DNA from 3 places in the Halopseudomonas sp. Lyrl_26 genome. Region 3 is predicted to be linked to each of the others. Evidence: predicted binding sites of a transcription regulator. Region 3 holds the regulator's gene; each other region holds the start of a gene.
What was found. The regulator LexA, encoded in region 3, represses DNA repair genes until DNA is damaged. The targets are predictions, from matches to a motif close to CTGTNTNNNNANACAG.

Region 1 (10,802 bases), on a different contig from region 3:
AGATCGGCAACTCCATCCTGATCAAGTTCAACCAGATCGGCTCGCTGACCGAGACCCTGGAAGCCATTCGCATGGCCAAGGCCGCCGGCTTCACCGCCGTCATCTCCCACCGCAGTGGCGAGACCGAGGACCACACCATTGCCGATCTGGCTGTGGGTACCGCCGCCGGCCAGATCAAGACCGGTTCGCTGTGCCGCTCCGACCGGGTGTCCAAGTACAACCAGCTGCTGCGCATCGAAGAGCAACTGGGTGACAAGGCTCCGTACAAGGGCCGTGCCGAGTTCCGCGGCTGATAGCCGGCAGAGGGCGGACCCTGGTCCGCCCCTATGGAGAATCTGCGCTTGAAATGGCTCTGGGTAATATCGCTGGCCCTGCTCGCCGCCCTGCAGTATCGCCTGTGGGTCGGTGAAGGCAGTCTGGCGCATGTTGCCCAGCTCAAGCAGGAGATTGCCGAACAGCAGCGCGAGAACGAGAAGCTGCTGGAACGCAATCGCGTCCTGACCGCCGAAGTCATCGAGCTGAAGCAGGGCCTGGAGACCATCGAGGAACGTGCCCGTCACGAACTCGGCATGGTCAAGGAAGGCGAAACCCTGTTCCAGTTGAGTGGCGATGACTGACCCCCTTATTCCCTTCTGGGTGGTGATTCCTGCAGCGGGCGTCGGCTCGCGGATGCAGGCCGACCGTCCCAAGCAGTACCTGCCCCTTGCCGGGCGCACCCTGATCGAACATACCCTGGATTGCTTCCTCGGCCAGCCCGGCCTGCGGGGTCTGGTGGTGTGCCTGTCCGTGGATGATGGCTGGTGGCCGGATCTGCCCTGTGCCAGCGATGAGCGCATCCAGCGCGCCGATGGCGGACGGGAGCGGGCGGATTCGGTGCTCAGCGGGTTGGACCGGCTGGTCGAGCTGGGTGCCGATGATGCCGACTGGGTGCTGGTGCATGATGCCGCCCGACCCAATCTGGCTGTGTCCGATCTGCACCGCCTGCTGGCGGAGCTGCGTGACGACCCGGTTGGCGGCCTGCTGGCCGTACCGGTACGCGATACCCTGAAAATGGTCGGCGCCGATGGCCGGGTGACCGCCACGCCGGACCGCTCCCAGTTCTGGCAGGCCTATACGCCGCAGATGTTCCGCCTGGGTGCCTTGCGCCGTGCGCTGGGCGAGGCACTGGCCGCCGGCGCCAATATCACCGACGAAGCCTCGGCCATCGAATGGGCAGGGCAGGCGCCACGGCTGATCGAAGGCCGGGCGGACAATATCAAGGTCACCCGCCCGGAAGACTTGGAATTTCTGCGCCGGCGTTGAGCCGGCTTTTTTCTCCAGCTGGCTGAAGCCGTACCTGCTCGGGCTCAGCCCCGCACCAGTCGATTATTCTCGCGGCGCACGCGCACCGGCAGGGGTGTCGCCAGAGCCGCTGCCGCCTGCTCGCCGAGCAGAGCGGTCACCGTCTGCCTTGCCTGATCATCCATCTCGGCGAAGAGGTCCAGCGCTCGCTGCCACATCCACAGGTTGTAGGGAAACACCAGCCGCTCCTCCTCGGTATCCCCCACGCGGTAGCGCAGGCTGCCGATGGCGCGGGGGATTTCCGGGGTATCCGGATTGGCGTCGGCCCACTGCTGCAGCTGGCGCGCCGTCTCCTGCAGCACCGGAACCTGCTCGGTGAACATGCGCTGCAGTACCGGCAGCAGGGTGAGGGGCAGCTCATCGTCAGGCAGGAAATCCCCGGCGGCGGGCGGATCTATCATCCGTTCCACCCAGGCTGCGACCTGGGGCGCCTTCTCGCGCATCAGCCGGCCCGAGGCCGGGTCCCGATAGAGGTGGGCATACAGGGGGCCGATCAGACCGTAATCGCCGATGCTGGGGCGACCACCCAGCAGGAAGTCGTGCTCGGCAAAGTGCCGGTCCAGTTCCGCGAGCAGCGCCAGATAGCTCTGCTCCAGCGCCGCCCGGGAGTGCGGGGTAACGCCGAGCCGGGGCAGGGCACCGGCGAAGGGGCCGGAGGCTTCCAGGCCGGCCTGATACTGCTCCTCGGCGCTGGCCTCGGGCAGACGCACGCGACCGAATTCGGCAATGGCGAACTCCCGGTTCTCATCGATCATCCAGCGGTAGAGCATCGCCGGAATCACCAGCCATTCGTCACCGTAGATCTCCAGCAGCAGAGCGATCAGCTTCTGGCAGGGGCTGGTGGGGTAGATGGCGGGCTCGGGAAACTGCTGCTCCAGATGGTCGATGATCCCGGTGGAGTCCTGCAGTACCTGGTCCTGGGAGGTGACCAGCACCGGGATGTAGCGCACCCCGGTGCGCGGAATGATCAGGTCGCGATAGACCTGGGGCGTGGCCAACTGTTCGGTGAAGGGGATGCCCTTGAACTGCAGATAGCTGCGTACCTTGCCGGTATAGAGGGAAACCGGCGCGCCGATCAACTGATACATGGATCATCCTGTGTTCTGATTGTAATGAGCGCGGACCCACGCTGTGAACGGGTATTTTCGGGCTAAATGATCTTTGTTGCCACACCCGAATGTGGGTAACCTGTCCACTGTCGAGACAGATCTGCCCAGGTCAAAGCCAAATACAAGAACAGCAGTCGGGGCTCAGCATGCCAGCATTGGATTCACCGCACGTCTTCTTCCGCCGCGTCATCTTCGATGTCACCGAGACCCAGTGCCAGGTGGCCATGGAAGATGAGCATCACTATTTTGTCCTGACCCTTGGGCATGATGGGCAGCGTATCACCTCGGTCGACAGCACCGCCCGCCGCACCCCCTGGACCCTGTGCCCCCAGGCCGCCGCCAGATTGCAGGAATTCGTCGGTCAGCCGCTGCGCCAGCGTATTGCGGTCAACCTGCCGGAGATCGATGCCAAGCAGCAGTGCACCCACCAGTACGACCTGCTCATGGTGGCCCTGGTCCAGGCGGCCAGGCCCGGCTACCGCGAGTATGTCTCGCGGGTGGTGGGCGCCATGCATGAGTACCGCCACGCCGAACTCTGGCTGAATGGCGAGAAGCTGCTCGACTGGCGGCTGCGCGGCACCGCCATTCACAGCAACGACCAGTTCGACCAGCAGGACCTGCGCAGCATCATGCCCTGGGCCGAGCAGACCCTGGACGACAGGCTGCTCGAAGCGCTCTATGTGCAGCGTCGCTCGGTCATGGTCGCCGCCAGCAAGGGCGTCAATCTGGACCTGATCAAAAATGCCGGGCAGGCCATGGTGGCCCGTGCCGGCGCCTGTTTCGTGTTCCAGCCGGAACGCGCGGAGCAGGCGATCCGGGTGATCGGCAGTACCCGTCAGGACGTAACCGGTCCGGAAGATCTGCTGGTGGACGTCGCCAGAAACTGAATCGCGGCCTGCCACCAGTCATTTAGCCGCGACCCGGGCGGCGAAAATCCGGATAATGGCCGGTCATTCTGTTCGCCCGCTCTGGTACCCGCATGGAAATCAAGGTCAACTTCCTCGACAACCTTCGTCTCGAGGCCAAATTCGACGACTTCACGGTAATCGCCGACCAGCCGATCCGCTACAAGGGCGATGGCTCGGCGCCCGGTCCCTTCGATTACTTCCTGGCGTCCTCGGCGCTCTGTGCGGCCTATTTCGTCAAGCTCTACTGCCAGACCCGTGGCATTCCCACGGAAAACATCCGCCTGGCGCAGAACAACATCGTCGATCCGGAGAACCGTTACCAGCAGACCTTCAAGATCCAGGTCGAGCTGCCCGAGGACATCTCCGAGAAGGACCGTCTGGGCATATTGCGCTCCATCGACCGCTGCACCGTGAAGAAGGTGGTGCAGACCGGTCCGGAGTTCATCATCGAGGTGGTGGAGAATCTGGATGCCGACGCCCAGGGCCTGCTGTTGGCGCCCTCCACGGACGCGCGCACCTGCATTCCCGGCAAGGACGTGCCGCTGGAGCAGACCATCGCCACCCTGTCCGGGCTGATCGCCGACATGGGCATGAAGATCGAGATCGCTTCCTGGCGCAACATTGTGCCCAACGTCTGGTCCCTGCACCTGCGCGACGCCCACTCCCAGATGTGCTTCACCAACGGCAAGGGCGCGACCAAGGAAAGCGCCCTGGCCTCGGCGCTGGGCGAGTTCATCGAGCGGCTGAACTGCAACTTCTTCTACAACGACCAGTACTGGGGTCCGGAACTGGCCAATGCCGACTTCGTGCATTACCCCGAGGAGCGCTGGTTCCAGCCGGGCCCCGACGGCGAGCTGCCGGAGGAGATCCTCGACGAGCACTGCCTGGCCATCTACAACCCCGAGGGCGAGCTGCTCGGCACCCATCTGTATGACACCAACTCGGGCAATGTCGAGCGCGGCATCTGCTCGCTGCCCTACGTCCGTCAGTCCGACGGCGAGGTGGTGTACTTCCCCTCCAACCTGATCGAGAACCTGTATCTGAGCAACGGCATGGCCGCCGGCAACACCCTGGCCGAGGCGCAGGTGCAGTGCCTGTCGGAGATCTTCGAGCGGGCGGTGAAGCGGGAGATCATCGAGGGCGAGCTGGCGCTGCCGGATGTGCCCCAGGCGGTGCTGGAACGGTATCCGGGCATTCTGGCCGGCATCCGCGCACTGGAGGAGCAGGGCTTCCCGGTGCTGGTCAAGGATGCTTCCCTCGGTGGCCAGTTCCCGGTCATGTGCGTAACCCTGATGAACCCGCGCACCGGTGGCGTGTTCGCCTCCTTCGGTGCACACCCCAACTTCGAGGTGGCGCTGGAGCGCAGCCTGACCGAGCTGCTGCAGGGGCGCAGCTTCGAAGGCCTGAACGACTTGGCCAGACCTACCTTCGAGAGCCAGGCAGTCACCGAGCCCAACAACTATGTCGAGCATTTCATCGACTCAAGCGGGGTGATCTCCTGGCGCTTCTTCAGCAGTCGGGCCGACTACGAGTTCGTCGACTGGGACTTCACCGACGGCGGTCGCCTCAGCAATGCGGAAATGGCCGATGAGTTGCTGGGCATCCTCGCGGAAATGGGCCACGAGGTGTACATGGCGGTGTACCGGCATCTCGGCGGCACGGCCTGCCGCATCCTGGTCCCGGGCTATTCCGAGGTCTACCCGGTGGACGACCTGATCTGGGACAACACCAACAAGGCGCTGTACTTCCGTGAGGACATCCTCAATCTGCACCGGCTCGATGACGAGCAGCTGCAGAGTCTGGTGGACCGTCTGGAAGAGAGCGAGCTGGACCACTACGGCGACATCATCACCCTGATCGGCGTCGAGTTCGACGAGAACACCGTCTGGGGGCAGCTGACCATCCTTGAACTGAAGCTGCTGATCCATCTGGCGCTGGGCAATCTGGAACCGGCTCTGGAGCTGGTCGAGGAGTTCCTGCAGTACAACGACAATACCGTCGAACGCGGCCTGTTCTACCAGGCCATGCAGGCGGTACTGGAGGTGGTGCTGGATGACGAGCTGGAGCTGGAGGACTTCGAACCCAACTTCCGCCGCATGTTCGGCGACGAGCGCATGGATGCCGTGATCGGCTCGGTGCAGGGCAGTGTCCGCTTCCACGGCCTGACCCCCACCAGTATGAATCTGGAAGGGCTGGAGCGGCACCAGCGCATGATCGACAGCCTGAAGAAGCTGCACAGAACGCGCGCCAGAGCGGCCATGCAGGCTTGAATCAATAGTAGCGAAGCGCTACTTTTAGGAAAAATAACGAGAAAAGGCCATGGAATCTGCCCGTTTTTATCTTCTACTCCCTCTGCACGCCGGGCTGTCGGCATGAGTGCCAGTCAGGCGGGCGGTGACCAGGCTTTCATCGCTTTCGTCCAGCAGTTGCCCATTGCCTGCATCCTGACCCGCCTCAGTGACAGCGCTGTGGTGGCGACCAACCCCTCGTTCGACAAGCTGTTCGGCTGGCCGAAAGAGATGATCCTGGAGAACAGAACGGAAGCGCTGCCGCTGTGGTTGTCCGATGAACAGTGCGCGGCGTTCTTTCACGATCTCAACCGGATGGGCAGCCTGCGGCAGTCGGAGACCCGCTTCCGCTGCAGCGATGGGCGCATCCTGCCCTGTCTGGTGTATGTGGAACAGATGACGGTGGCCGGCGAGCTCTGCCGGCTGTCGATGATCCATGACATTTCCGATCGGATAAAGGCTGAGGCGGCGCTCAGGCGCAGTGAGGCCAAATTCACTGCGTTGTTCATGGACTCCCCCGAGCCCTACCTGCTGTTCGACAAGGACAACGCCCGAATCACCGAGATCAACCGGCGTTTTACCGAGGTGTTCGGCTATACCGCAGAGGAAGCCGTCGGCAGGACGGCGACCGAGCTTGGATTGTGGCGTTATCCCGAGCGGCGTTCGGCGCTGATCGAGAAGCTCATCCGCCACCGCTGCCTGCGCTCCGAACCGGTGGACTTCGTTACCCGGGACGGCCGCATCCTCAATTGCGAAGTATCCAGCAATTTCATCCGCGTGGGGAATGACCGTTGCACCCTGTCCTGCTTCAAGGACGTGACCGAGCAGGTGACCATCGAGAGGCGCATCAAGCATCAGGCCTACCATGATGCGCTGACCAATCTGCCCAACCGCCTCTTGCTGCAGGACCGCCTGCAGCAGCATCTGGCGCTGGACGAGCGGCATGGCCTGCGCTTTGCGGTGCTGTTCTTCGATCTGGATCACTTCAAGCGCATCAACGACTCCCTCGGCCACGGCCTGGGGGATGCGGTGCTGCGCGAGGCCAGTCGGCGCCTGTGTCAGGGCGTGCGCAAGACCGATACCGTGGCCCGGCTGGGCGGCGATGAATTCGTGGTGGTGCTCGCCGGTCTGAGCGGCAACCGGGAGCAGATCACCGAGCAGGTCGGGAACCATGCCCTGGCTCTGCTGGAAACACTCTCCGCCCCCATGCGGGTGGAAGGCCACGCCCTGCAGCTTGGTTGCAGTATCGGTATTGCCCTGTCCGGTGAGCACGGCCGCACCCCGGAGGATCTGCTCAAGCACGCCGACACTGCCCTGTACCGGGTCAAGGCCAGCGGGCGCAACGGCTTTGCTTTCTTCGAACCGCAGATGCAGGTCGACGTCAGCCGCCGGCTGCAGCTGGAGACCGACCTGCGCGTCGCTCTGGAGCAGGGCGCCTTCCGTCTGCACTATCAGCCCCAGATCGATGTCCATCAGCAGCGTATTCTCGGAGCCGAAGCGCTGCTGCGCTGGGAGCATCCCGAGAAAGGTCTGGTCAGCCCGGGGTGCTTCATGTCCGTGCTGGAAGAGAGCGGCATGATTCTGGATGTCGGCCATTGGGTGCTGGAGGAAGCCTGCGGACTTATAGCCAGACTCCTTGAACAGCGGTTGATCGATGTGGACGGATTCAGCCTGAGCATCAATATCAGCCCACTGCAGTTCCGTCAGGCTGATTTCGTCGCCCGCGTGGGCGAGGCCATCGCGGCCCATCAGATACCCTCCCGGTGTCTGCGACTGGAAATCACCGAGAGCATGGTCATTCACGACATCAACGATACCGTGGCCAAGATGCACGAGCTGCGCAGCATGGGCCTGAGCTTCGCGATTGACGACTTCGGTACCGGCTATTCCTCACTCAGCTATCTGAAGCGCCTGCCGGTGGATCAGCTGAAGATCGACCAGTCCTTTGTGCGTGACTGCACGGTGGACAGTCATGATGCCGAGATCATCCGCGCCATCATCGCCATGGGCCGCAGTCTGAACCTGAAGCTGGTGGCCGAGGGCGTGGAAACGGCAGATCAGCTCGACTTCCTGCGGCAGCAGGGCTGCCATGCCTATCAGGGTTTTCTGTTCAGTGCAGCGGTGGATGATGAGTCCCTGAGTGCACTGCTCCGGCGCAGCCGGGAGTCCGTCACCCCCCCGCAGTGATTGGTCTGGTCAGGGCCACTCTATATACTGGCGGCCTCTCCGGCACGACCGGGTCAGCAAGGCGGGCAAGGGCATGGCACTGATTGGACGAATGAACACACTCGAGGTGCTCAAGCACACGGACTTCGGCCTCTATCTGGATGGCGGCATGGAAGGGGAGATCCTCCTGCCCCGGCGCTACATCCCCAGGGACACGCCGAGCGAGGTGGGCGACTGGCTCAATGTGTTCGTCTACTTCGACAGCGACGACCGGCTGATCGCCACCACCCTCAAACCCAAGGTCATGGTCGGCGGCTTCGCCAGCCTCAAGGTGGTGGATATCAACCGCACCGGCCTGTTCCTCGACTGGGGCCTGCCCAAGGACCTGCTGCTGCCGCACTCCGAAGAGAAGCGCCCGCTGCAGGTAGGCGACTATTGCGTGGTTCACGTCTATCTGGACAAGCACAGCAAGCGGCTGGTGGCCACCGCCCGGCTGGACCGCTACCTGGACCAGAAGCCGGCCCGCTACAAGGTCGGGGAAGAGGTGGATCTGCTGATTGCCGAGGTCACCGATCTGGGCTTCAAGGCCATCATCAACAACGCCCACTGGGGGCTGATTCACAAGAACGAAGCCTTCAAGTTCCTGCGCCGGGGCATGCGCGAGAAGGGCTACATACGCGAGATCCGCCCCGACGGCAAGATCAACCTCAGCCTGCAGCCGGTCGGTCGCCATGCCGCCAGCGCTCTGGAGCAGCAGATTATCGATCGCCTGCGCGAACAGGGCGGCAAGCTGGCGCTGAGCGACAAGAGCCCGCCGCAACTCATCACCGCCGAGTTCGGCGTCAGCAAGGCCAACTTCAAGAAGGCCATCGGCGGCCTGTACAAGCAGGGTCTGATCCGCATCCACCCGGATCATATCGAACTGGCCGACTGAGCCCGCTATGGGAAGGACGAGCACCAGCTCGTCCTGTCCGTCACAGCCATCCATCCGGCACCTCCGCTCCGGGATTGACCAGACATTAGTCAGTGAATAAGCTGTATGCCCATACAGTAATTCGGTGTCTGTCATGTGCGGCCCAGCTTTCCCATCCTCCATTCCAACCGACTCCGAACCGGAGCGGCAGCCATGAGCGCCGTGGTGTCCCTGGACGCCCTGCTACAGCAGCGGCGGGTGTGGAAGGGCGGTGCGGATATTGCCGCGGCGCCGGCCCAGCCCACCGGGCATGCGCAACTGGATGCCGTGCTGCCCGGCGGCGGCTGGCCCGAAGCGGCCCTGAGCGAACTGCTGCTGGCCCACCCCGGCAGTGGCGAACTGCAGCTGCTGTGGCCGACCCTGGCCCGCCTGACCCGGGCACGGGAACGGGTAGTGCTGGTGGCGCCGCCCTTCATTCCCTTTGCGCCGGCCTGGCTGCAGGCCGGGGTCGATCTGCGCTGGCTGGTACTGGTGCAGGCCAGCGAGAAGGAAGCCCTGTGGGCGGCAGAGCAGTGCCTGCGCTCCGGCAGTTGCGCCGCCGTACTGTGCTGGCCCGAGCGGATCAATGACCGCGGCCTGCGCCGCCTGCAACTGGCTGCTGCCACCGGCGAGTCCCTGGGGTTTGCCTGCCGTTCCTTGCGCGAGGCGGACAACCCGTCCCCCGCCGCCCTGCGCCTGGCGCTGGATGCCTGGCCGCGGCAGGTCCGGGTGCTCAAGAGTCGAGGTGCCATGCCGGCAGCCCGCCCCCTGGCGCTGGGTTAGCCGCCATGCGCTGGGCCTGCATACTGCTGACCCGGCTGGCCCTGGATGGGGTGCAGCGCGGGCGGGATGACGCCGATGCGCCCCTGGTGCTGGTATCCGGGCATGTGCCGCGCCGCCTGATCCGGGCAGTCAATGCCCAGGCCAGGGCCCTGGGCCTGCGGCCGGGCATGAGCCTGACCGCCGCCCAGACCCTGGTCACCGACTTTGCCGTGGCCGAATACGATGAACAGCAGATCAGCCACTGGCAGCACTTTCTCGCCGCCTGGGCCTACCGCTACAGCTCCCATGTCAGTCTGGATTATCCCCATGCACTGCTGCTGGAGGTCGAATCCAGCCTGGGGCTGTTCGGCCCCTGGCCGCGATTCGAGCAGCGCCTGCGGGAGGATCTGACCGGGCTGGGCTTTCAGCACCGCATAGTGCTGGCCCCCAACCCCGCCGCCGCCCGGGCGCTGACCAATGTGCACGACGGGCTGGCGGTCATGGACAGCCTGGCCCTGCGCGAGCATATCCAGCGCCTGCCGATCCAGCGCAGCGGTCTGGATGCCCAGAGCGTGGCCACACTGTCGCGTATGGGGCTCAAACAACTGGGGCAGATACTCCGCCTGCCGCGGGATACCCTGGCCCGACGCTTCCCCGCCGAGGTGCTGGCCCATCTCGACCGGCTGCTCGGCGTGCTGCCGGTGGCGCTGGGCAGTTACCAGCCAGCGGACGAGTTTGCTGCCCGCATCGAATTCAACTTCGAGGTCGACTCCCACCAGGCCTTGCTGTTCCCCATCCGCCGCCTGCTGCTGGACCTGCAGGCCTTCCTGGCCGGGCGGGACTGCAGCGTGCAGCGCTTCGAGCTGACCCTTGAGCACCGGGATCACGAACCGACCTGTCTGCCCATCGGCCTGCTCAGCGCCGAACGGGATGCCCAGCAGCTGTTCGAAGTCACCCGCAGCCGGCTGGAGCAACTGCAGCTGCCCGAACCCGTGCTGGCGGTAAGGCTGCGCGCCAGTGACCTGCCGTCCTTCACCCCCAAACCGGTCTCACTGCTGGAGGAACGCCCACCACCGGTTCAGCCCTGGGACCAACTGCGCGAACGGCTCAGGGCGCGCCTGGGTGATGAGGCCATTCACGGTCTGGTCGCAGTGGCCGATCACAGGCCCGAATGTGCCTGGCGGCGCGACACCGAGGGCGCCGGCCTTCCGCCCGCACAGCTCGGCAAGCGCCCCGGCTGGCTGCTGGCAGAACCCGAGCCCCTGAACGAGCTGGT
Region 2 (10,802 bases), on a different contig from region 3:
TTCAGACTATTTGGCATCGCGTGGTAACATCCACTATCGAAAGTTTGCTGAATGGCCCTGAATCATACCCGACAGATCCAGCGCTGCGAAGCATTGTGGAGAGAAACTGAACCATGGTTGAAAATCACGAACTGCGTAAGGCCGGCCTCAAGGTCACGCTGCCGCGAGTCAAGATTCTGCAGATGCTGGCCAATGACGATGACCGGCACATGAGTGCGGAGGATGTCTACAAGGCGCTGATGGAAGCGGGGGAGGACGTGGGTCTGGCAACCGTTTATCGGGTGCTGACCCAGTTTGAATCCGCAGGTCTGGTGGTGCGCCACAACTTCGATGGCGGACATGCCGTTTTCGAACTGGCCGATGGCGAGCACCACGATCACATGGTCTGTGTGGATACCGGCGAGGTGATCGAGTTCTTCGATCCCGAGATCGAGCGGCGCCAGGAACAGATCGTGCGCGAGCACGGCTACGAACTGGTCGACCACAATCTGGTGCTCTATGTGAAGAAACGGGATATCTGATCCCTTCCTGCCGATCGGTCGGGTCTGTCGTCAGGCCTGACCGGTTCTCGGAGCAGCCAGTTCGGCCGCTTCCTCTTCCTACCGCGCCAGCTGCCGGCGGGCGTGGGCCAGCGACTCCTCCGTCAGATCCACTCCGCCCAGCATGCGGGCCACTTCCTGAACCCTGTCCTCCCCCTCCAGCCTGTCTATGCAGGTGCGGGTCGAATCCCGTCGCTGCTCCTTGCGCACGAACAGGTGTTGATGCCCCTGGGCGGCGACCTGCGGCAGGTGGGTGACGGTCAGAACCTGGCCACGCTCGCCGAGATGACGGAGCAGTTTGCCGACGATCTCGGCAGTCGGGCCGCCAATGCCTACATCCACTTCATCGAACACCAGGGTCGGTACCCGGGAGGTCTGGGCGGTGATCACCTGGATGCCCAGGCTGATGCGTGACAGCTCGCCACCTGAGGCCACCTTGGCCAGCGGCTTGGCCGGCTGACCCGGGTTGGCGCTGACCAGAAATTCGACGTTCTCCAGTCCCTGCAGGGGGTACTGGGCGCTGGTGATCGGACGCAGTTCGACCTGTACCTGGCCGCCCGGCATGCCCAGCTGCTGGATCTCGCCGGTCACCGCCTTGGCCAGCTTCTGCGCGGCCTTATGGCGGATCGCGGACAGCTTCGCGGCCAATTGCTGATAGTGCTCGCGGTACGCGGCCAGCTCCTCGGTCAGGCGGTCCTTGTCCGCATCGCTCTGCTGGATGCCTTCCAGCTCTTCAATCAGGCGTTGCTGCAGGGCCGGCAGCTCCTGGGGCAGAATCCGATGCTTGCGCGCCAGGTCGTGGATCACGCCCAGACGCTCTTCAACCTGTTGCTGGCGCGCCGGGTCCGCCTCGAAATGATCGAGGTAGCGACTGAGTTCTCCGACGGCCTCCTCGATCTGGATCTGCGCGCCGGTGAGCAGGTCGTGGGCCTCGCCCAGGCTGCGGCCATGGTGATGCAGGCCGTTGAGGCGGTTGAGACAGGCGCTGAGCGCCTGCAGCACGCTGCCGTTATCGCTTTCACTGCAGATATTGATGATCTGCTGGCAGGACTGCATTATCTGCTCGGCGTTGGCCAGCTGGCGTTGTTCGCTTTCCAGCAGCTCCAGCTCGCCGTCCTGCAGGCTGAGATTATCCAGCTCCTCCAGCTGGTAACTGAGCAGTTGCTGGCGGGCATTCTGCTCCTCGCTGATGTTGCTGGCCTGTTCGAGGGCCTGTTCGGTCTGCCGGCAGCGCTGGGCAGCCAGCTGCACCTGCCGCGCCAGCTCGCTGGCGCCGGCATAGTCGTCCAGCAACCGGCGGTGGGTGTCGGTCTTGAGCAGGGACTGATGTTCATGCTGGCTGTGGATGTCGATGAGCATCTCGCCCAGCGCCTTGAGGTCCTGTTGCGGACAGGGGCTGCCGTTGATGTAGCCCCGGGAGCGGCCTTCGGCGGTGACTACTCGGCGCAGTATCACCTGATGCTCGTCACTGGCCAGGTCGCGCTGCTCGAGCCACTGTTGCGCTTCCGGAATGTCGCTGATGTCGAAGGTGGCGAGGATGTCTGCCTTGTCCGCACCGGGTCGCACCGCGCCACTGTCGGCGCGGTCGCCGAGGGTCAGGGCCAGGGCGTCCAGCATGATGGATTTGCCCGCACCGGTTTCGCCGGTGATCACGGTCATGCCGCGATCGAGCTCCAGTTCCAGATGATCGACGATTGCGTAGTTATTCACCGCCAGGTGCAGCAGCATGGAGTCATCTCCGCAGGCTTGTTGTTCTGGTTGTTTATACAGTAGTCGTGGTTTGTTGTTCAACCCCCTTGAACATCCCTCCGGCAGCCCCATATAGAGGTCATGCGCGTGGCCTGAGGGCCTCGTCACCCATTTGCTGACAGGAGGAGACATGGTGGACGAACAGAAACAGGAGCTGCAGGACGAGGAGATCGGAACCGAGCAGCAGGAAGCCGCGACTCCGGCCGGGGATGACCCCGCTGCCCGTATCGCCGAGCTCGAGGAGCAGCTGGCTGCCGCACAGGACCAGGCGCTGCGTGCCGTTGCCGACGCGCAGAACGCCCGCCGCCGGGCAGAGCAGGAAATCGCCAAGGCGCACAAGTTTGCCCTGGAGCGGTTTTCCATGGATCTGCTGGCGGTGGTTGACAGCCTGGAGCGCGGTCTGGAGCTGTCCAGTAACGAGGATCCCGCCATCCAGCCCATGCGTGAAGGCATGGAGCTGACCCTGAAACTGTTCACCGACACTCTGGCGCGGCATCAGGTGGTGGCTGTGAATCCGGAGGGTGAGCCCTTCAACCCCGAGCTGCATCAGGCGATGGCGATGGAGGCCAGCGACAAGGTCGAGCCCAATACCGTGCTCAAGGTGTTCCAGAAGGGTTACACCCTGAACGAGCGCTTGCTGCGTCCGGCCATGGTGGTCGTAAGCAAGGCCGGGTCTGGCCAGACTGGCGGAACAATTGACGAACAGGCGTGAAGTTGTACTTGAAATAGCATTTTCCGGCCTTATCTAGAGTTCAGAGCAGATTGAACAGCGCCGCCGGGTACGTGCGGCCAGCATATTCGGAGACATAAACACATGGGTAAGATCATCGGTATCGACCTGGGGACCACCAACTCCTGCGTCGCTGTCATGGAGAACGGTGCCGCCAAGGTCATCGAGAACGCCGAAGGCGGGCGCACCACTCCGTCCATCGTCGCCTACACCAACGACGGCGAGACCCTGGTCGGCCAGTCCGCCAAGCGTCAGTCGGTTACCAACCCGCACAACACCCTCTATGCGGTGAAGCGCCTGATCGGTCGCCGCTTCGATGAGGACGTGGTGCAGAAGGACATCAAACTGGTGCCCTACAAGATCGTCAAGGCCGACAACGGCGATGCCTGGGTCGAAGCCAAGGGCGAGAAGATGGCGCCGCCGCAGATTTCCGCGGAAGTGCTGAAAAAGATGAAGAAGACCGCCGAGGACTACCTGGGCGAGCCTGTGACCGAAGCGGTCATCACCGTTCCGGCCTACTTCAACGACAGCCAGCGCCAGGCGACCAAGGACGCCGGGCGTATCGCCGGTCTGGACGTCAAGCGCATCATCAACGAGCCCACAGCGGCGGCGCTGGCCTACGGCATGGACAAGGCCCGTGGTGACTCCACCGTGGTGGTCTACGACCTGGGTGGTGGTACCTTCGACGTGTCCATCATCGAGATCGCCGAAGTGGATGGCGAGCACCAATTCGAGGTGCTGGCGACCAACGGTGACACCTTCCTCGGTGGTGAAGACTTCGACATGCGTCTGATCGACTATCTGGCAGACGAGTTCAAGAAGGAAAACGGCGTTGATCTGCACAACGATCCGCTGGCGCTGCAGCGTCTGAAGGAAGCAGCCGAGAAAGCCAAGATCGAGCTGTCCTCCAGCCAGCAGACCGATGTCAACCTGCCGTACATCACTGCTGACGCCTCGGGTCCCAAGCACCTGCAGGTCAAGGTAACCCGGGCCAAGCTGGAGTCGCTGGTCGAGGATCTGGTCAAGCGCAGTATCGAACCCTGCCGCATCGCCATGCAGGATGCCGGTCTGGACGCCTCGGAAATCAACGAGGTGATCCTGGTCGGTGGTCAGACCCGCATGCCGCTGGTGCAGAAGACTGTTGCCGAATTCTTCGGCAAGGAGCCGCGCAAGGACGTCAACCCGGATGAAGCGGTAGCCGTTGGCGCTGCCATTCAGGGCGCGGTACTGGCCGGTGACGTGAAGGACGTGCTGCTGCTGGACGTGACTCCGCTGTCGCTGGGTATCGAGACCATGGGCGGTGTGATGACCACCCTGATCGAGAAGAACACCACCATTCCGACCAAGAAGTCGCAGGTGTTCTCCACCGCGGACGACAACCAGACAGCCGTGACCATTCATGTGCTGCAGGGTGAGCGCAAGCAGGCTGCGCAGAACAAGTCGCTGGGTCGCTTCGATCTGGCCGACATTCCGCCGGCGCCGCGCGGTGTGCCGCAGATCGAGGTCAGCTTCGACATCGATGCCAACGGTATCCTCAATGTGTCCGCCAAGGACAAGGCTACCGGCAAGCAGCAGTCGATCGTCATCAAGGCCAACTCCGGTCTGTCGGATGAAGAAATCGAGAAGATGGTGCGTGATGCCGAGGCCAACGCCGAGGAAGACCGCAAGTTCGAGGAGCTGGTGACCGTGCGCAACCAGGGCGATCAGCTGGTGCATGCCACCCGCAAGACCCTGTCCGAAGCCGGCGACAAGGCCACCGAGGAGCAGAAGGCCGCAATCGAGAAGGCGCTTGCCGATCTGGAAGAAGCGGTCAAGGGCGATGACAAGGCAGAGATCGAAGCCAAGATCAATGCGCTGTCCGAAGCCTCTGCCCCGGTTGTGCAGAAGATGTATGAAGAGCAGGCAGCCCAGGGCGATGCCCAGGCCAATGCCGGCGAGGGCAAGGCTGACGCAGATGATGTGGTCGATGCCGAGTTCGAAGAAGTCAAGGACAACAAGTAGTCCTTGGGTGTTCCGGGCCTGCCTCAGGGCGGGCCCGTGCACAGCGCGGCAGGGCAACGCGGGAGCTTATCCCGCGTTGCTGTTTGTGCCGTAGGATATTCCAAAGGAAACAGGACATATGGCCAAGCGTGACTATTACGAAGTGCTGGGCGTGGAGCGCGGCGCCAGTGAAGCCGAGCTGAAAAAAGCCTATCGCCGGTTGGCAATGAAATATCACCCGGATCGCAATCCGGATGACAAGGAAGCGGAAGAGAAATTCAAGGAAGCCAACGAGGCTTACGAGATTCTGACCGACGCCAATAAGCGGGCGGCCTACGACCAGTACGGTCATGCCGGCGTGGATCCGAACATGGGCGCCGGTGCCGGCGGTTTCGGTGGTGGCAATTTCTCCGATATCTTCGGCGACGTGTTCGGCGATATCTTCGGGGGTGGCGGTCGCGGCCGTTCCTCGGTGCAGCGCGGCAGCGATCTGCGCTATACCCTTGAGCTGGACCTGGAAGAGGCTGTGCGCGGTACCACCGTGACCATCAAGGTGCCGACCCTGGTGGGCTGCAAGACCTGTGACGGCAGCGGTGCCAAGAAGGGCACCAAGCCGACCACCTGTACCACCTGTGGCGGTCATGGTCAGGTGCGCATGCAGCAGGGCTTCTTCGCTGTGCAGCAGACCTGTCCGCGGTGTCATGGTACCGGGCAGATGATCAGTGACCCCTGCCGCGACTGCCATGGCCAGGGCCGTGTGGAAGAAACCAAGACCCTGTCGGTCAAGGTGCCGCCGGGCGTGGATAACGGCGATCGCATCCGTCTGGCCGGGGAGGGCGAGGCCGGGGTCAATGGTGGGCCCACCGGCGACCTCTATGTGGTGGTGTCGGTGCGAGAACACCGGATCTTCCAGCGCGATGGCAAGAATCTCTATTGCGAGGTGCCGATCAACTTTGTCGAAGCGGCACTGGGTGGCGAGCTTGAGGTGCCGACTCTGGACGGCCGGGTCAAGCTGAAGATTCCCGAGGGAACCCAGACCGGCAAGCTGTTCCGTCTGCGTGGCAAGGGCGTGGTGCCGGTGCGTGGTGGTGCCCCCGGCGACTTGCTGTGCCGAGTGGTACTGGAAACCCCGGTTAATCTGACCAAGCGGCAGCGCGAGTTGCTCAGCGAATTGCGTGATACCCTGCAGGCTGAGGGCAGCAATCAGACGCCGCGAGCCAAGAGCTGGTTTGAGGGCGTGAAAAATTTCTTTGAAGACATGAAGTTCTGACCGGGGAAAGCATGAGAAGAATAGCGGTAATCGGCGCAGCCGGGCGCATGGGCAAGACCTTGATCGAGGCCATAGGCCAGGCTGAGGGGGCGCGACTGACTGCCGCCATCGAGCGGCCGGAGAGCAGCCTGATCGGCGCTGATGCCGGCGAGCTGGCCGGTGTCGGTCGGCTGGGCGTGGCCGTCGTCGGGGATCTGACCCAGGTGCTCGACGATTTTGATGTGCTGATCGATTTCACCCATCCGACCAGTACCCTGGTCAACCTGGAAATCTGCAGCGCCGCGGGCAAGGCGATGGTCATCGGTACCACCGGCTTTTCCGAGGAGGAAAAGCAGTTGATCAGCCGGGCGGCCGAGCAGGTCCCGGTGGTCTTTGCGCCCAACTTCAGCGTCGGCGTCAACCTTACCCTCAAGCTGCTGGACATGGCGGCCCGGGTCATGGGCGATGAGGCGGATATCGAGATCATCGAAGCGCACCATAGGCACAAGGTAGACGCTCCCTCCGGTACTGCGCTGCGCATGGGTGAGGTAGTGGCTCAGGCGCTGGGGCGAGACCTGCAGAAGGTCGCGGTGTACGGCCGCGAAGGCCAGACCGGCGCCCGTGATCGGCAGACCATCGGTTTCGCCACTGTGCGCGCCGGGGATGTGGTGGGTGATCACACCGTGCTGTTTGCCACCGAGGGTGAGCGGGTGGAGATCACCCACAAGGCCTCCAGTCGCATGACCTTTGCAAGGGGCGCGGTGCGTTCGGCCATCTGGCTGGCTGCCCATGATAGGGGGCTGTTCGACATGCAGGATGTACTCTCGCTGCGTGATTGAGACTTGCGGTACAAAAAGAGCCCGGTCAGATGTTCTGACCGGGCTCTTTTTGTTACTGAATGCTGCTCAGCTCTGACGCAGCTGATCGCGGGCCATCTGATCCAGTGTCTTGGTGTTGCGCAGCAGATAGAAGGCTGCAATGGTGGGCACCCAGTTGTCGTGGTGGTTGATCAGTCGCGGCTGGATGAAGCCGTACTGCTTTTCCAGATCCTGCAGCGTCGGGTCCAGATCCGGCAGCAGCTCCCGGAGGGTTGCGGCTCGCGCGGTAATGCGTGCATCTATGGTGTTGAAGATGCCTTCACTGGTCTCCATGAAATACACGCCGATCGAGCTGAACATGTTGTTCTGGTACAAAAGCAGGATCTGATTGGTCTCCAGGCTCTGCTGGTGCAGCGCGAGCAGACGCTCATCGCCTCCTGCAGCGGCGCTCGCGTAGCGTGCCGCAATAGCCTTGTCCATCTCTGCATGGGCCATCATGGTGCGGTTGACGGTGGCCAGATGATAGTGCGCTTCGTCCTCGCTCTGGTTCTCGATCTCGCGGATCAGGCTGACGAACTGGTTATAGGGCGCGCGTACATCGCTGGGGTTGTCCAGCTGACGCAGCAGTTTCTCCATATTGAGCAGGGCTTCGTTGTAGGCTTCCCGGTTGCCCGGTTCGCGTACCCGCTCGTAGAGGTTGTTGTCGATCAGCAGATAGGTGGCCGCGCGGTAGCCTTCACTGCGCAGCTCGTGAAGACTCTGAGCCAGCTGTGCATCGGCCTGGGCCTGGGCAGCAAGTCCGAGGAACAGCAGGAACAATACATACTTCAGATAGGTTTTCATGGTTGAAGTCCCTGTTCTGGTTGTTGAGCCTTGTGCCGAGCCGCCCGGCCAGCAACGGGGTGCTGGTGCGCCTGCACAGGTTCGTGATCCAGATGCAGTTTTAACACGTCCGCCGGGATTATGAAACAGAACGGCAGAACGTCTTGGTCGTGTGGATGTAAGGGGATAACCGGTGTGGATATTTATTGGTCAAGCCGGTAAAATATCGGGCTAATCTGTCTATCTCAGCGCGTATCTGACAATGCCTTTGCAGTGGGGTGAAGTGGAAATCACATCATTCCCGCTTTTGTGCAGCCCGCGTTCGGCAAAAACGTGTCAGTCTTTCGGAGGTTTTCTTGTCCAAGCCCGCCATTCTTGCTCTCGCCGACGGCAGCATCTTCCGTGGTGAAGCCATCGGCGCCGACGGCCACAGCGTCGGCGAGGTCGTATTCAATACGGCCATGACCGGATACCAGGAGATCCTCACCGATCCATCATACGCGCGTCAAATTGTCACGCTGACCTACCCGCATATCGGCAATACCGGTACCACCCCGCTGGATGCCGAATCCGACCGTGTCTGGGCTGCCGGTCTGATCATCCGGGATCTGCCGCTGATCGCCAGCAACTGGCGTAGCCGTCAGCCGCTGGGCGAGTACCTGAAGGAGAACGGTACCGTCGCCATTGCCGGTGTCGATACTCGTCGCCTGACCCGCATTCTGCGGGAAAAGGGGGCGCAGAATGGCTGCATCATGGCAGGTGCGGATGCAACCGAAGAGAAGGCGCTGGAGCTGGCCAGGGGGTTTGCCGGCATCAAGGGTATGGATCTGGCCAGGGAAGTCACTACCACCAGCGTCTACGAGTGGCGGCAGAGCGCCTGGGATCTGGCTACCGACAGCTACCCCGAGATAGACGCAGCGCAGCTGCCCTACCATGTGGTGGTCTATGATTACGGCGTCAAGCACAACATTCTGCGCATGCTGGTAGCGCGCGGTTGCCGCCTGACCGTGGTGCCCGCCCAGACGTCCGCTGCCGATGTGCTGGCGCTCAATCCCGATGGCGTACTGCTGTCCAATGGCCCGGGAGACCCGGAGCCCTGCGACTACGCCATCCGCGCCATCCGCGAGCTGCTGGAGACCGATACCCCGATCCTGGGCATCTGTCTGGGTCACCAGCTGCTGGCCCTGGCCTCGGGCGCGCGCACGGTCAAGATGCCCAGCGGGCACCACGGTGCCAACCACCCGGTACAGAATCTGAAGACCGGTGAGGTCATGATCACCAGCCAGAACCACGGGTTCGCAGTGGACGAGAGCGCCCTGCCGGCCAACGTGCGGGCAACCTACAAATCACTGTTTGACGGCACCCTGCAGGGGATCGAGCGCACCGACAAGGAAGCCTTCAGCTTCCAGGGTCACCCCGAGGCCAGCCCCGGCCCGGGTGACGTGGCTCCGCTGTTCGAGCGTTTCATTGCAGCCATGGCCAAGCGCGCCTGAGTCGCCGGCACACCCAAGGATTAATAGCACACATGCCAAAACGTACTGACATCAAGAGTATTCTGATCCTCGGCGCCGGGCCCATCGTCATCGGCCAGGCCTGCGAGTTCGACTATTCCGGCGCCCAGGCCTGCAAGGCGCTGCGCGAAGAGGGTTTCCGGGTCATCCTGGTGAACTCCAACCCGGCCACCATCATGACCGACCCGGCCATGGCCGACGCCACCTATATCGAGCCGATCAAGTGGCAGACCGTGGCGCGGATCATCGAGAAGGAGCGCCCCGACGCCCTGCTGCCGACCATGGGCGGCCAGACCGCACTGAACTGCGCGCTGGATCTGGAAAAGCACGGCGTGCTGGAAAAGTTCGGCGTCGAGATGATCGGAGCCAATGCCGACACCATCGACAAGGCCGAGGACCGTTCGCGCTTCGACCAGGCCATGCGTGCCATCGGTCTGGAATGCCCGCGCTCGGGTATCGCCCACAACATGGACGAAGCCTACGGCGTGCTGGACAAGGTCGGCTTCCCCTGCATCATCCGTCCCTCCTTCACCATGGGCGGCACTGGCGGCGGTATCGCCTACAACCGTGAAGAATTCGAGGAAATCTGCACCCGCGGTCTGGATCTGTCGCCGACCAAGGAGCTGCTGATCGACGAGTCGCTGATCGGCTGGAAGGAATACGAGATGGAGGTGGTCCGCGACAAGAAGGACAACTGCATCATCGTCTGCTCCATTGAAAACTTCGACCCGATGGGCGTGCATACCGGTGACTCCATCACCGTGGCTCCGGCCCAGACCCTGACCGACAAGGAATACCAGATCATGCGCAACGCCTCCCTGGCGGTGCTGCGCGAAATCGGTGTGGAAACCGGTGGTTCCAACGTCCAGTTCGGCATCAACCCGGTCGACGGTCGCATGGTGGTCATCGAGATGAACCCGCGCGTGTCGCGCTCCTCGGCGCTGGCCTCCAAGGCCACCGGCTTCCCGATTGCCAAGATCGCTGCCAAGCTGGCCGTGGGTTACACTCTGGACGAGCTGAGCAACGACATCACCGGCGGCCGTACTCCGGCCTCGTTCGAGCCGTCGATCGACTACGTGGTAACCAAGGTACCGCGTTTTGCCTTCGAGAAATTCCCCAATGCCGACGCCCGCCTGACCACCCAGATGAAGTCCGTTGGCGAGGTCATGGCCATCGGCCGTACCTTCCAGGAGTCCATGCAGAAGGCCCTGCGCGGTCTGGAAGTGGGTTCCTGCGGCTTCGATCCGCAGCTGGATCTGGGCGCAGCCGACGCCGCGACCATCCTGACCCGCGAGCTGACCGTGCCGGGTGCCGAGCGTATCTGGTACATCGGTGATGCCTTCCGTGCCGGCATGAGTGTCGAGCGCATCTTCGAGCTGACCAAGATCGATCCCTGGTTCCTGG
Region 3 (10,802 bases):
TCGCAGCCCGATGCCAGTGCCGCATCCACCCGCTGGGTCATGTCACCGGCGGCGTGGGCGCCGGCCATGGTCAGATCGTCACTGAAGATCACCCCATCAAAGCCCAGCTCTCCACGCAGGATGTCCTGCAGCCAGCGCCGGGAGAAACCGGCGGGCAGACTGTCCACCGCCGGATAGACCACATGCGCCGGCATGATCCCGTCCAGTTCACCGGCCAGGGCCGCGAACGGACGCAGATCGCTGTTGCGGATCTCCTCTTCGCTGCGCTCGTCCACCGGCAGGGCGAAATGGGAGTCGGCCTCGGCCCAGCCATGGCCGGGAAAATGCTTGCCGGTGGCGGCCATGCCTGCCCCGTGCAGCCCCTGGATGTAGGCCCGTCCCAGGGTTGTCACCTGTTGCGGATCACCACCCAGGGAACGATCACCGATGACCTGACTGCGCAGGTAATCCAGATCCAGCACCGGAGCGAAACTGATATCAATCCCGCAGGCGAGCATCTCCGTTGCCATCAGCCAGCCGGCAGCCTCGGCCAGCGCAGGCGCCGCATCTCCGCAACGGGCAATACGGCCCAGCGCCGGCAGACGCAGCACCTCGCGGCGCAGCCGCTGGACCCGGCCGCCCTCCTGATCAATGGCGATCAGCATGTCCGGACGCAGTGCACGGATGCTGTGCACCAGCTCGCGCACCTGGGCCGGTGACTCGGTATTGCGGGCAAAGAGAATGAGGCCGCCGACCTCGGGCTGCCGGAGCAGCTGGCGGTCTTCCGGTGTCAGCCAGTGACCTGCCAGATCCAGCATCAATGAGCCATGGGTCAAGGGAGTGCTCCTGATTTCAATGAGAGATTATTCGATAACGACTGCACAGCCGGCCGGGGTCATGTCGAACAGCGCCAGCATGTCGCTGTTGCGCAGGCGAATGCAGCCGTGGGACAGGGGGATGCCCATGGGCTGATCATCCCCGGTGCCATGCAGGTAGATGTAACGGCGCTGGGAGTCGCAATTGCCGCCCCGATTGAAGCCGGGCTCCTCGCCACACAGCCAGAGGATCCGCGTCAGTATCCAGTCCCGCTCGGGGTGGGCGGCAGCGAGTTCGGCGGACCAGACCTCACCGGTCGGCCGGCGACCGATGAACACCGCGCCCAGGGGCTGGCCTTCACCGATACGGGCGCGCACCCGGTGGCGGCCACGGGGCGTGCAGCCGCTGCCCTGCTGCTCACCGGGACCGGCCAGTGCCGTGGATACCGGAAAGCGGCAGACCTGCTGCCCTCCGGCATAGCCGGTGAGGCACTGGTGCTCGATGGATATGTGGATCAGATCCAGGGACATGCGCAGCTCCGCGGGAAAACCCACACGATAGCGGATCGGCGCCGGCGAGGTAAGCCCCGGCCGGCAGCTTCACTCCGCCGGCGCGGGCTCGGCGTTGTTCACCAGCTCGGCGCGCATGCCGGCAGCGAAGAACGGAACCATCTGGCGCAGGATCTCATCGGTACTGGCCCGGTCGCCGTACTCGGCCTCACCCATGGCCTTGAGCGCCTTCATGCTGGAAAGGGTGAAGGCGGCGCTGCCGAGCATGAAGTGCACCCGCCAGAACAGCACGTCCACCGGCAACTCCGGCGCACTGCGCAATACCAGGGTCATGTAGCGCTTGAACACCTTGCCGTAGACCTCACCGAGATACTTGCGCAGGTGTCCCTGGCTCTGACTGAAGGCCAGACCGAGCAGGCGCATGAAGGTGGACAGATCGTTGCCGCTGCGCGGCTTGACCGCCAGCACCAGGCGCACCAGCATCTCCAGCAGCTGTTCCAGTGTCGGGTCTGTGACCCCTGCCTGCTGCTGTCGATCGAGCTCCTGCTCCAGACTGGTAACGAAGGGATTGAGGAAACGGGTAAAGACCGCTTGGATCAACGACTTCTTCGAGCCGAAGTGATAGTTGACTGCGGCAAGATTGACCCCGGCCTTGCTGGTGATGAGCCGCAGCGAGGTTTCCGCGAACCCTTTCTCGGCAAACAGTTGCTCTGCAGCATCCAGAATGCGCTCGACTGTTTCAGACTGCGCCACAGACCACTCCACTATCAAAACGAATGTTTGAAACATACGTTTCAAGCGGGCTGGGTGTCAACCAGAAGATTTTTACCACAGTCCGTACCAAGTGCAAAATTCGACCCGGGGTTGCGCCGGGCCAAATGCTGTATATAATCACAGCAACTGTATAGAAAAACAGGCATGGACCAGATGCAGAAACTCACCGCACGGCAACAGCAGGTACTGGCTTTCATCCGGGAATACATGGCCAGCAACGGTTATCCACCCACCCGCGTGGATATAGCCCGCGAACTGGGCTTCCGCTCCCCCAATGCGGCCGAGGACCACCTCAAGGCCCTGGCACGCAAGGGTGCCATCGAGATGATCCCCGGCGCATCGCGGGGCATCCGCCTGCCCAATGATGCCGAGGCAGCCGATGAGCACAGCCTGCCGGTCGTCGGCCAGGTAGCCGCCGGCGCGCCCATCCTGGCACTGGAGAATATCGAGAACCACTGCCGCATCGATCCCGACTTCTTCAGCCCCCGCGCCGATTACCTGCTGAGGGTCCGCGGTATGAGCATGAAGGATATCGGCATTCTGGACGGCGACCTTCTGGCGGTCCATCGCACCAGCGAGGCACGCAATGGCCAGGTGGTGGTGGCCCGCATCGACGATGAAGTCACCGTCAAGCGCTTCCACAAGCAGGGGCGCAAGGTGTCACTGATCGCGGAAAACCCTGAATTTGCCCCCATCGAGATCGACCTGGGCGAGCAGGAACTCATTATCGAAGGCTTGAGCGTAGGCGTGATTCGCCACTGAAGGAGTAGACCATGCGGTATGCACGAAACGAAGGTTCAGCAGTACAACCGGATCTGTTGCATAACGCCCTGCTGGCCTGCCAGTCGGGTATGCAGTCACTGACGCAGGCACCCAGCTACGACGACGGACTGGATGAAGCCCCCGGCTCCAGCGAGATCGGCCTGCACGGCTCACCCCGTCAGTGCCTGCAGCTGCTGGCACCCATCCTGCGGGACCTGAGCCAGGCCAACAGCCCGGGATGGCTGAGCCTGATTGATCCGCCGCTGCCCATCAGCCAGAAGTGGCTGCGGGCCTCGGGACTGGACCCGCAACGCATCCTGATCATCCGCTCCCGTCGAGGAATGGATTCACTCAGGCTGTGCTGCGAGATTCTGGAACTGGGTTACAGTCACACCGTGGTCAGCTGGCTGTCCGATCCCGACCATGGGGAGCTGCTGGACCGATCGGCCCGGGCGGGACACTGTGCCAGCCTGAATATTCGCATGGAAGTTACCAGCTGACATTCACCCGACCGGAATGGCGGTTACCGGGCACTGCTGCTCAATGCAGCACCCGGTGCTCATCCAGATCCAGATCCGGATCATCCTCGAGAATCTGCCCGGCAACCTGCATGCCGGCGCCGATCATGACCTTGGCCACCTCGACATAGTTGCCCTGCAGAAATTCCCTGGCTTCCTCGGAAAACTCAATGATCAACAGCGGCTTGCCCTCTTCGTCCGGACGGCGCAGGGCAACCGTCCCGTCGGCAAGCTCAATGATCTCGAGAAAGGGTGAAGGCATTCGATGTCTCCTGTCAGTCAAGCCTGGCATTGTACCACACCCCAGCGGGGGAGCCTGACGCCCGCCCTACCACTCCTGAAGGTTCTGACGATAACGCTCGACCTGGGCGCGCAATGACGCCAGCGCCTCCTCGGCCTCCGCCAATCCCCAGGGTGGCGTCGCAGCCCCACCGACGATAAGGGCACCGGCGGCGCCCGCCCTGGCCGGTGGCGCCTGCAGCTGCTGCCAGGCGGACAGGATACCCGCAACCCAGCTGTCAGAACGTTGCCTCAGCTGCGCCAGCTCGGCCAGTTCAGGTCCGGGAAAACGCTCGATCTGTTCTGCGCGCAGCAGCTGTTCGACGCTCTGGGTCCCGGTCAGGGTCCAGCGGTAGCCGTCGGCAACCTCCTGGATAAGCCACAGCAGGCCGCGGTACAGATGAAAGACGGTGTGCTCGCGATGATAGGCAACCCGGGTAGCCGCGCCGATCTCCGTCGCAGCGGCAGCCTGGTGCCATTCACCCAGCGCCAGCCGGGCAAAGGCCAGCGCCTGATTGGTACGGGTATACAGCTCATCCGCCACGGGATTACCCCTTGACCTTGCGGCCGTCCTCGATCACCCAGTTCTTGCCATCATGGAAGGCACGCCAACCGGTCGGCTTGCCCTCGATCTCACTCTGCACGTACTGCTCCTTGCTCTTGCGACTGTAGCGTACCACGGTGGGATTGCCATCCGGATCGGCGACCGGTGCCTCGAGCAGGAAATGGTACTTGGGATCTATCGCCTCGGCGTGGGGCAACAGCTCGCGCACCAGAGGCGCGCGGGTCTCGCGATTCTTGGGAAACTGGCTGGCAGCCAGGAACAGACCCGAGGCCCCATCGCGCAGAACGTAGACGTCATCCACCTTCTCGCAGCGCAGCTCCGGCATCAGCACCGGATCCATCTTGGGCGGTGCCGCCTCGCCGTTGCGCAGCAGCTTGCGGGTATTCTTGCACTGCGCATTGGTGCAGCCGAAGTACTTGCCGAAGCGGCCGGTCTTGAGCTGCATGTCGCTGCCGCACTTGTCGCATTCGATCACCGGACCATCATAGCCCTTGATCTTGAACTGCCCCTGCTCCACCTCGAAGCCGCTGCAGTCGGGATTGTTGCCGCACACATGCAGCTTGCGGCGCTCGTCGACCAGGTAGCTGTCCATCGCTGTCGAGCAGATCGGGCAGCGGCGCTTGGCCCGCAGTACCCGGGATTCACCCTCATCGTCATCCGCCGCCACCTCGTTACCGGGTACCAGATTGACGGTCGCCTTGCAGCGCTCCTTGGGCGGCAGGGCATAACCGGAACAACCGAGGAACACCCCGGTGGAAGCAGTCCGTATCATCATCGGCCGACCGCACTCGACGCAGGGGATATCTGTCGGTGTGGGCTGGTTGGCGCGCATGCCCTTGCCTTCCTCGCTGGAACCGGCTGCCTCGAGCTTCTGCTTGAAATCGGCATAGAAGCGGTCGAGCACCTCCTTCCAGGGCACCTCACCTTCGGCCACGTCATCCAGCGACTCCTCCATGCGGGCGGTGAAGTCGTAGCCCATCAGATTGGGGAAGCTCTCGTTGAGGCGCTCGGTCACGATGTCACCCATCTTCTCCGCGTAGAAACGGCGGTTATTCAGGGTGACATAGCCACGCTCCTGAATGGTCGAGATGATGGAGGCGTAGGTCGACGGGCGGCCGATACCGCGCTTCTCCAGCTCCTTGACCAGACTGGCTTCGGAATAGCGTGCCGGGGGCTTGGTGAAGTGCTGCTTGGGATCCAGACGGACCAGACCCAGCTCGTTGTCCACCTGCATGTCCGGCAGCACCTCATCTTCGCCACCCTTGCCCTGGGGCGGCAGCACCCGGGTGAAACCGTCGAACTGCAGGATGCGGCCACGGGCACGCAGCTCGAAATTGCCGGCCTGGGCGGTGATGGTGGTCGACAGGTAGCGCGCCGGCGGCATCTGGCAGGCCACGAACTGGCGCCAGATCAGCTCGTAGAGGCGCTCGGCGTCACGCTCCATGCCCTTGAGATCGGTGGCCTTGAGCTTCACATCCGAGGGACGGATGGCTTCGTGAGCTTCCTGGGCGTTGGCCTTGCTGCCATAGACATTAGGTGTCTCGGGCAGGTACTGGGCGCCGAAATTCTTCTCGATATATCCCCGCGCCATGCTCACGGCATCGGCTGACAGGTTGGTCGAGTCGGTACGCATGTAGGTGATGTAACCCGCTTCGTACAGCCGCTGGGCCATCATCATGGTCTTCTTCACGCTGAAGCCCAGCCGCGTGCTGGCGGCCTGCTGCAGGGTGGAGGTAATGAAGGGCGCACTCGGCTTGGTAGTGGTCGGCCGCGCATCCCGCTTGGTGACGCGGTAACTGGCCGCCCTGAGCTGGGCCAGTGCCTTGTCAGTCTGCTCCTTGTTCAGCGGACGGAAGGCCCCGCCATTCTCCTTGACCACCTCGAAGCGCACGGACTCGCTCTTGGGTGTGGTCAGGTCAGCGTGCACTTCCCAGAATTCTTCCGGCACGAAGGCGCGGATTTCACGCTCGCGGTCAACGATCAGCTTGACCGCCACCGACTGCACGCGGCCGGCGGACAGACCGCGGGCGATCTTCTGCCACAACAGCGGTGACACCATGTAGCCGACCACCCGGTCCAGAAAACGCCGCGCCTGCTGGGCGTTGACCCGGTTCATGTCCAGCTCGCCCGGCTGGGAGAAGGCCTCCTGGATGGCTTTCTTGGTAATCTCGTTGAACACCACCCGACGGTAGCGGGATTCATCACCGCCGATGGACTCGCGCAGGTGCCAGGCAATCGCCTCCCCCTCGCGGTCCAAGTCCGTTGCCAGATAGATGGTGTCGGCTTCCCGGGCCAGACGACGCAGTTCGTCGATGACCTTTTCCTTGCCGGGCAGTATCTCGTAGCGGGCCTTCCAGCCGTTCTCGGGGTCAACGCCCATGCGGTTGACCAGCTGCATCCTTGCCTTGGTCGCCTTGTCGATGTCCGAAGCCGCCTTGGCACCCTTGGGTTTGCTCTCGGTCTTGCTGCTGCCACTGGTGGGCAGATCGCGGATATGTCCGATGCTCGACTTCACCACAAAGTCATTGCCAAGATACTTGTTGATCGTCTTCGCCTTGGCTGGTGACTCCACAATGACCAGTGCTTTTCCCATGGGTATTGGTGTTCCTCAATCAATGAATGCGGTGGCCCGCGCCGCCGGAGCCGACGACCCGCCGACGAACGGCAGGTCCGGAGGGCCAGAGCCTACACGTCTTCGCTGATAAAGGTAAAGCGTGGAGATGACTCGCCGTCGACCTCGACCTCTTCGGTGAACATTCCAACGGGGCGTACCCAGAGGTCGAAGTCGCCATAGAGTGTGCGGTAGACCACCAGCTGCTCGCCGGTCTCCGAATGCCGGGCGATGCCGATGACCTGATAGTCCTTTCCTTTATAGTGGCGATAGTGCCCGGGCTTGAGTGGCATGATCTGTTTCACTATTTGGCCAGATACCGCATACCCTGCTCCAGCCCTTCCAGCGTCAGCGGGTACATCTGATCTTCCATCAGATCCTGGATGATGCGGGTCGAGGTGGTGTAGCCCCAGGCGTCCTTCGGGTAGGGGTTGATCCAGATCATCTTGGGGAATTTCTCCCGCAGGCGGGTGATCCAGACATGCCCCGCTTCCTCGTTCCAGTGTTCCACGCTGCCGCCGGGCTGGGTGATCTCGTAGGGCGCCATGGCCGCGTCACCGACAATCACCACCTTGTAGTCGGAACCGTACTTGTGGATCACATCCATGGTCGGAATCCGCTCCTGGGTTCGGCGCATGTTGTCCTTCCACACCGATTCGTAGATGCAATTGTGGAAATAGTAGTACTCCAGATGTTTGAACTCGGTACGGCAGGCGGAGAACAGTTCCTCGCAGACCTTGATGTGCGAGTCCATCGAGCCGCCGATATCGAACAGCAGCAGCAGCTTGACCGCATTGTGTCGCTCGGGGCGCATCTGGATGTTCAGCAGCCCGCCATCCCGGGCGGTATGGTCGATGGTGCTATCGATGTCCAGCTCCTCGGCCGCACCGGTTCGGGCGAACTTGCGCAGCCGGCGCAGGGCCACCTTGATGTTGCGCGTACCCAGCTCCACCTGGTCGTCGAGGTTCTTGTACTCGCGCATCTCCCAGACCTTGGCCGCTCGCCCCTGACGCTGCCCGGCATCACCGACCCGGATGCCCATGGGGTTGTAGCCGCCGGAACCGAAGGGACTGGTACCACCGGTGCCAATCCACCTGTTGCCACCGGCGTGACGCTCCTTCTGCTCCTCGAGGCGCTTCTTGAACTCCTCGATCAGCTTGTCGAGCCCACCCAGTGACTGGATCTGGGCCTTTTCCTCGTCGGTGAGCAGGCGCTCGAACTCCTTGCGCAGCCAGTCCTCCGGGATCAGCGCCTGGAGCAGCTCGTCGAGGTTCTGCAGGCCATTGAAATAGGCGGCGAAGGCGCGGTCGAACTTGTCGAAATGGCGCTCGTCCTTGACCATCACGGTGCGGGCCATATAGTAGAACTCGTCCATATCGGCAAACACCACGTGGTGTTTCAGTGCATTGATCAGGTCCAGCAGCTCACGCACCGATACCGGCACCTTGGCTGCGCGCATCTCATTGAATAGATTGAGTAGCATCTATCGCCCCTCAGTGATACTCGGAACAACCCCCTCTCCCTTGACGGGAGAGGCTGGGGAGAGGGTGAAAGCACTCAGCGGTTCTGACGCCGCGTCATGAAGGCCAGCCGCTCGAGCAGTTGCACATCCTGCTCATTCTTCACCAGCGCACCGTACAGCGGTGGAATGGCCTTGGTCGGATCCCGGTCACGCAGCACAGCCTCGGGAATGTCATCGGCCATCAGCAGCTTGAGCCAGTCGACCAGCTCCGAGGTGGACGGCTTCTTCTTCAGCCCGGGCACCTTGCGCACGTCGAAGAAGATGTCCAGCGCCTCGGAGAGCAGCTCCTTCTTGATGTTCGGGTAGTGCACATCCACGATCCGCTGCATGGTCTCACGATCGGGGAAAGCGATGTAATGGAAGAAGCAGCGGCGCAGGAAAGCATCCGGCAGCTCCTTCTCGTTGTTCGAGGTGATGATGATGATCGGCCGCTGCTTTGCCTTGATGGTCTCGTTGGTCTCGTAAACAAAGAATTCCATCTTGTCGAGTTCCTGCAACAGATCATTGGGGAACTCGATATCGGCCTTGTCGATCTCGTCGATCAGCAGGATGGCACGCTCTTCTGACTCGAAAGCCTCCCACAGCTTGCCCTTCTTGATGTAGTTGCGCACATCGTGAACCTTGTCCACGCCCAGCTGGGAATCACGCAGGCGGCTCACCGCATCATATTCATAGAGCCCCTGGTGGGCCTTGGTGGTGGACTTGATATGCCAGGTGATCAGCTTGGCGCCCATGGATTCGGCGAGCTGTTCGGCGAGCATGGTCTTGCCCGTACCGGGCTCACCCTTGATCAGCAGGGGGCGCTCCAGGGTGATGGCGGCGTTGACAGCGAGCTTGAGATCGTCTGTGGCGACGTAGGACTGGGTACCTTCGAACTTCATGAAAAATTCCTTGAGCCAGGCCCGGCGCTGGCCGGGGATCAACCGATAAACAGCCCCGGACTATATCCCGGGCCCCGAATGGGTGTAAACGCAGGCAAGGTATTCACGATATCATTCCGTCTCCGCTAGTGCGCTCGCAACAGGGCGCGCGCCCCCGATTGACGCTTTCCCGGTCGGGGCATAGGCTGTTGCCAGCAAAAATATTCAAGGAGCAGATCATGAGTCATGTTTTCGCGGACTACTCCCAGTCCATCGGCAACACCCCCCTGGTTCGCATCAACCGTCTCGGCCCCAAGGGCGTCACCATTCTGGCCAAGGTCGAGGGGCGCAACCCGTCCCACTCGGTCAAGTGCCGGATCGGGGCCAACATGATCTGGAACGCGGAATCCCGTGGCCTGCTCAAACCCGGCATGACCATAGTCGAGCCCACCTCGGGCAACACCGGCATCGGTTTGGCCTTCGTCGCCGCCGCTCGGGGCTACCGGCTGATCCTGACCATGCCCTCCTCCATGAGCCTGGAGCGGCGCAAGGTACTCAAGGCGCTCGGTGCCGAACTGGTGCTGACCGAACCGGCCAAGGGCATGAAGGGCGCTATCGAGAAAGCCCAGGAAATCACCAACAGCGATCCGGACAGCCACATACTGCTGCAGCAGTTCGAGAACCCGGCCAACCCGGAGATCCACGAGAAGACCACGGGCCCGGAAATCTGGAAAGACACCGATGGCAATGTGGATGTCGTGGTTGCAGGCGTGGGCACCGGCGGCACCCTGACCGGCGTCTCCCGCTACATAAAGCAGACCCAGGGCAAGGCCATCATCACCGTGGCAGTGGAACCGACCCTGTCGCCGGTCATTTCCCAGGCCAAGGCGGGCGAGGAACTCAAGCCCTCGCCGCACAAGATCCAGGGCATCGGCGCCGGTTTCATCCCCGGCAACCTCGACCTGAGTCTGGTTGACCGCGTCGAGCAGGTCGGCGACGAAGAAGCCAAGGACATGGCCCTGCGCATCATGCGTGAGGAAGGTATTCTCTGCGGCATTTCCTCCGGAGCGGCCATGGCTGCCGCCGTACGCCTGGCCGAGGAGCCGGCCATGCAGAACCGCACCATAGTGGTGATCCTGCCCGATTCCGGGGAGCGCTACCTGTCGACCATGCTGTTCAGCGACCTGTTCACCGAGCAGGAACTGGAACCCTGATCCCGGCTTCGGTACCGGCGGCGGCCGGTACCGAATTTCCTCGTCCCTGCTTCCGTCCACCCCGGCGACTGGCTATCCTGAGCACTTTAACAGGTTACAGGTGCTCTACATGTCAGACTCCGCCGCCCACATTGCCCGCCGTCTTCTGAACGCCTTCGATGATTATCGCGCGGCCTTCCGCGAGCTGACCATGGGCGCCCGCGCCCGCTTCGAACAGGCCCAGTGGGCCGAGATACAGGAAGCTTCGACGGCGCGAATCAACCTCTATGACGAACGCATATTTGAGACCCGTGACCGCCTGTCGGCCGATCCGGCCTGCAAGGACATTCTCGATGCCGACCGCTGGCCCGAGATCAAGGCAGCCTTCATCGAGCTGATCGACGGCCGGTTCGA

Region 1: a site for LexA is predicted at 8,848-8,863, ahead of imuA (translesion DNA synthesis-associated protein ImuA). Genes of this name have one in related genera too.
Region 2: a site for LexA is predicted at 2,294-2,309, ahead of recN (DNA repair protein RecN). Genes of this name have one in related genera too.

The regions. Positions count from the first base shown of each region.
Region 1 covers NZ_JAYJLH010000004.1:184,746-195,547, reverse strand. The annotation lists gene eno (phosphopyruvate hydratase) at 1-293, shown strand, start outside; gene ftsB (cell division protein FtsB) at 327-617, shown strand; gene ispD (2-C-methyl-D-erythritol 4-phosphate cytidylyltransferase) at 610-1,302, shown strand; gene VF673_RS07805 (glutathione S-transferase family protein) at 1,347-2,429, opposite strand; gene VF673_RS07800 (DUF2889 domain-containing protein) at 2,597-3,337, shown strand; gene VF673_RS07795 (OsmC domain/YcaO domain-containing protein) at 3,430-5,628, shown strand; gene VF673_RS07790 (putative bifunctional diguanylate cyclase/phosphodiesterase) at 5,731-7,833, shown strand; gene VF673_RS07785 (CvfB family protein) at 7,907-8,746, shown strand; gene imuA (translesion DNA synthesis-associated protein ImuA) at 8,939-9,547, shown strand; gene VF673_RS07775 (Y-family DNA polymerase) at 9,553-10,802, shown strand, end outside.
Region 2 covers NZ_JAYJLH010000008.1:55,094-65,895, reverse strand. The annotation lists partial or broken gene VF673_RS11090 (outer membrane protein assembly factor BamE) at 1-17, opposite strand, end outside; gene fur (ferric iron uptake transcriptional regulator) at 114-521, shown strand; gene recN (DNA repair protein RecN) at 600-2,267, opposite strand; gene grpE (nucleotide exchange factor GrpE) at 2,419-3,000, shown strand; gene dnaK (molecular chaperone DnaK) at 3,085-5,019, shown strand; gene dnaJ (molecular chaperone DnaJ) at 5,138-6,268, shown strand; gene dapB (4-hydroxy-tetrahydrodipicolinate reductase) at 6,280-7,086, shown strand; gene VF673_RS11055 (hypothetical protein) at 7,153-7,908, opposite strand; gene carA (glutamine-hydrolyzing carbamoyl-phosphate synthase small subunit) at 8,244-9,380, shown strand; gene carB (carbamoyl-phosphate synthase large subunit) at 9,413-10,802, shown strand, end outside.
Region 3 covers NZ_JAYJLH010000001.1:420,084-430,885, reverse strand. The annotation lists gene nagZ (beta-N-acetylhexosaminidase) at 1-797, opposite strand, end outside; gene VF673_RS02120 (L,D-transpeptidase family protein) at 843-1,325, opposite strand; gene VF673_RS02115 (TetR family transcriptional regulator) at 1,395-2,057, opposite strand; gene lexA (transcriptional repressor LexA) at 2,232-2,840, shown strand; gene VF673_RS02105 (SOS-induced cell division inhibitor SulA) at 2,852-3,340, shown strand; gene VF673_RS02100 (hypothetical protein) at 3,381-3,620, opposite strand; gene VF673_RS02095 (DUF6586 family protein) at 3,687-4,181, opposite strand; gene topA (type I DNA topoisomerase) at 4,186-6,795, opposite strand; gene VF673_RS02085 (DUF1653 domain-containing protein) at 6,888-7,106, opposite strand; gene VF673_RS02080 (vWA domain-containing protein) at 7,118-8,296, opposite strand; gene VF673_RS02075 (AAA family ATPase) at 8,371-9,216, opposite strand; gene cysK (cysteine synthase A) at 9,435-10,409, shown strand; gene aceK (bifunctional isocitrate dehydrogenase kinase/phosphatase) at 10,519-10,802, shown strand, end outside.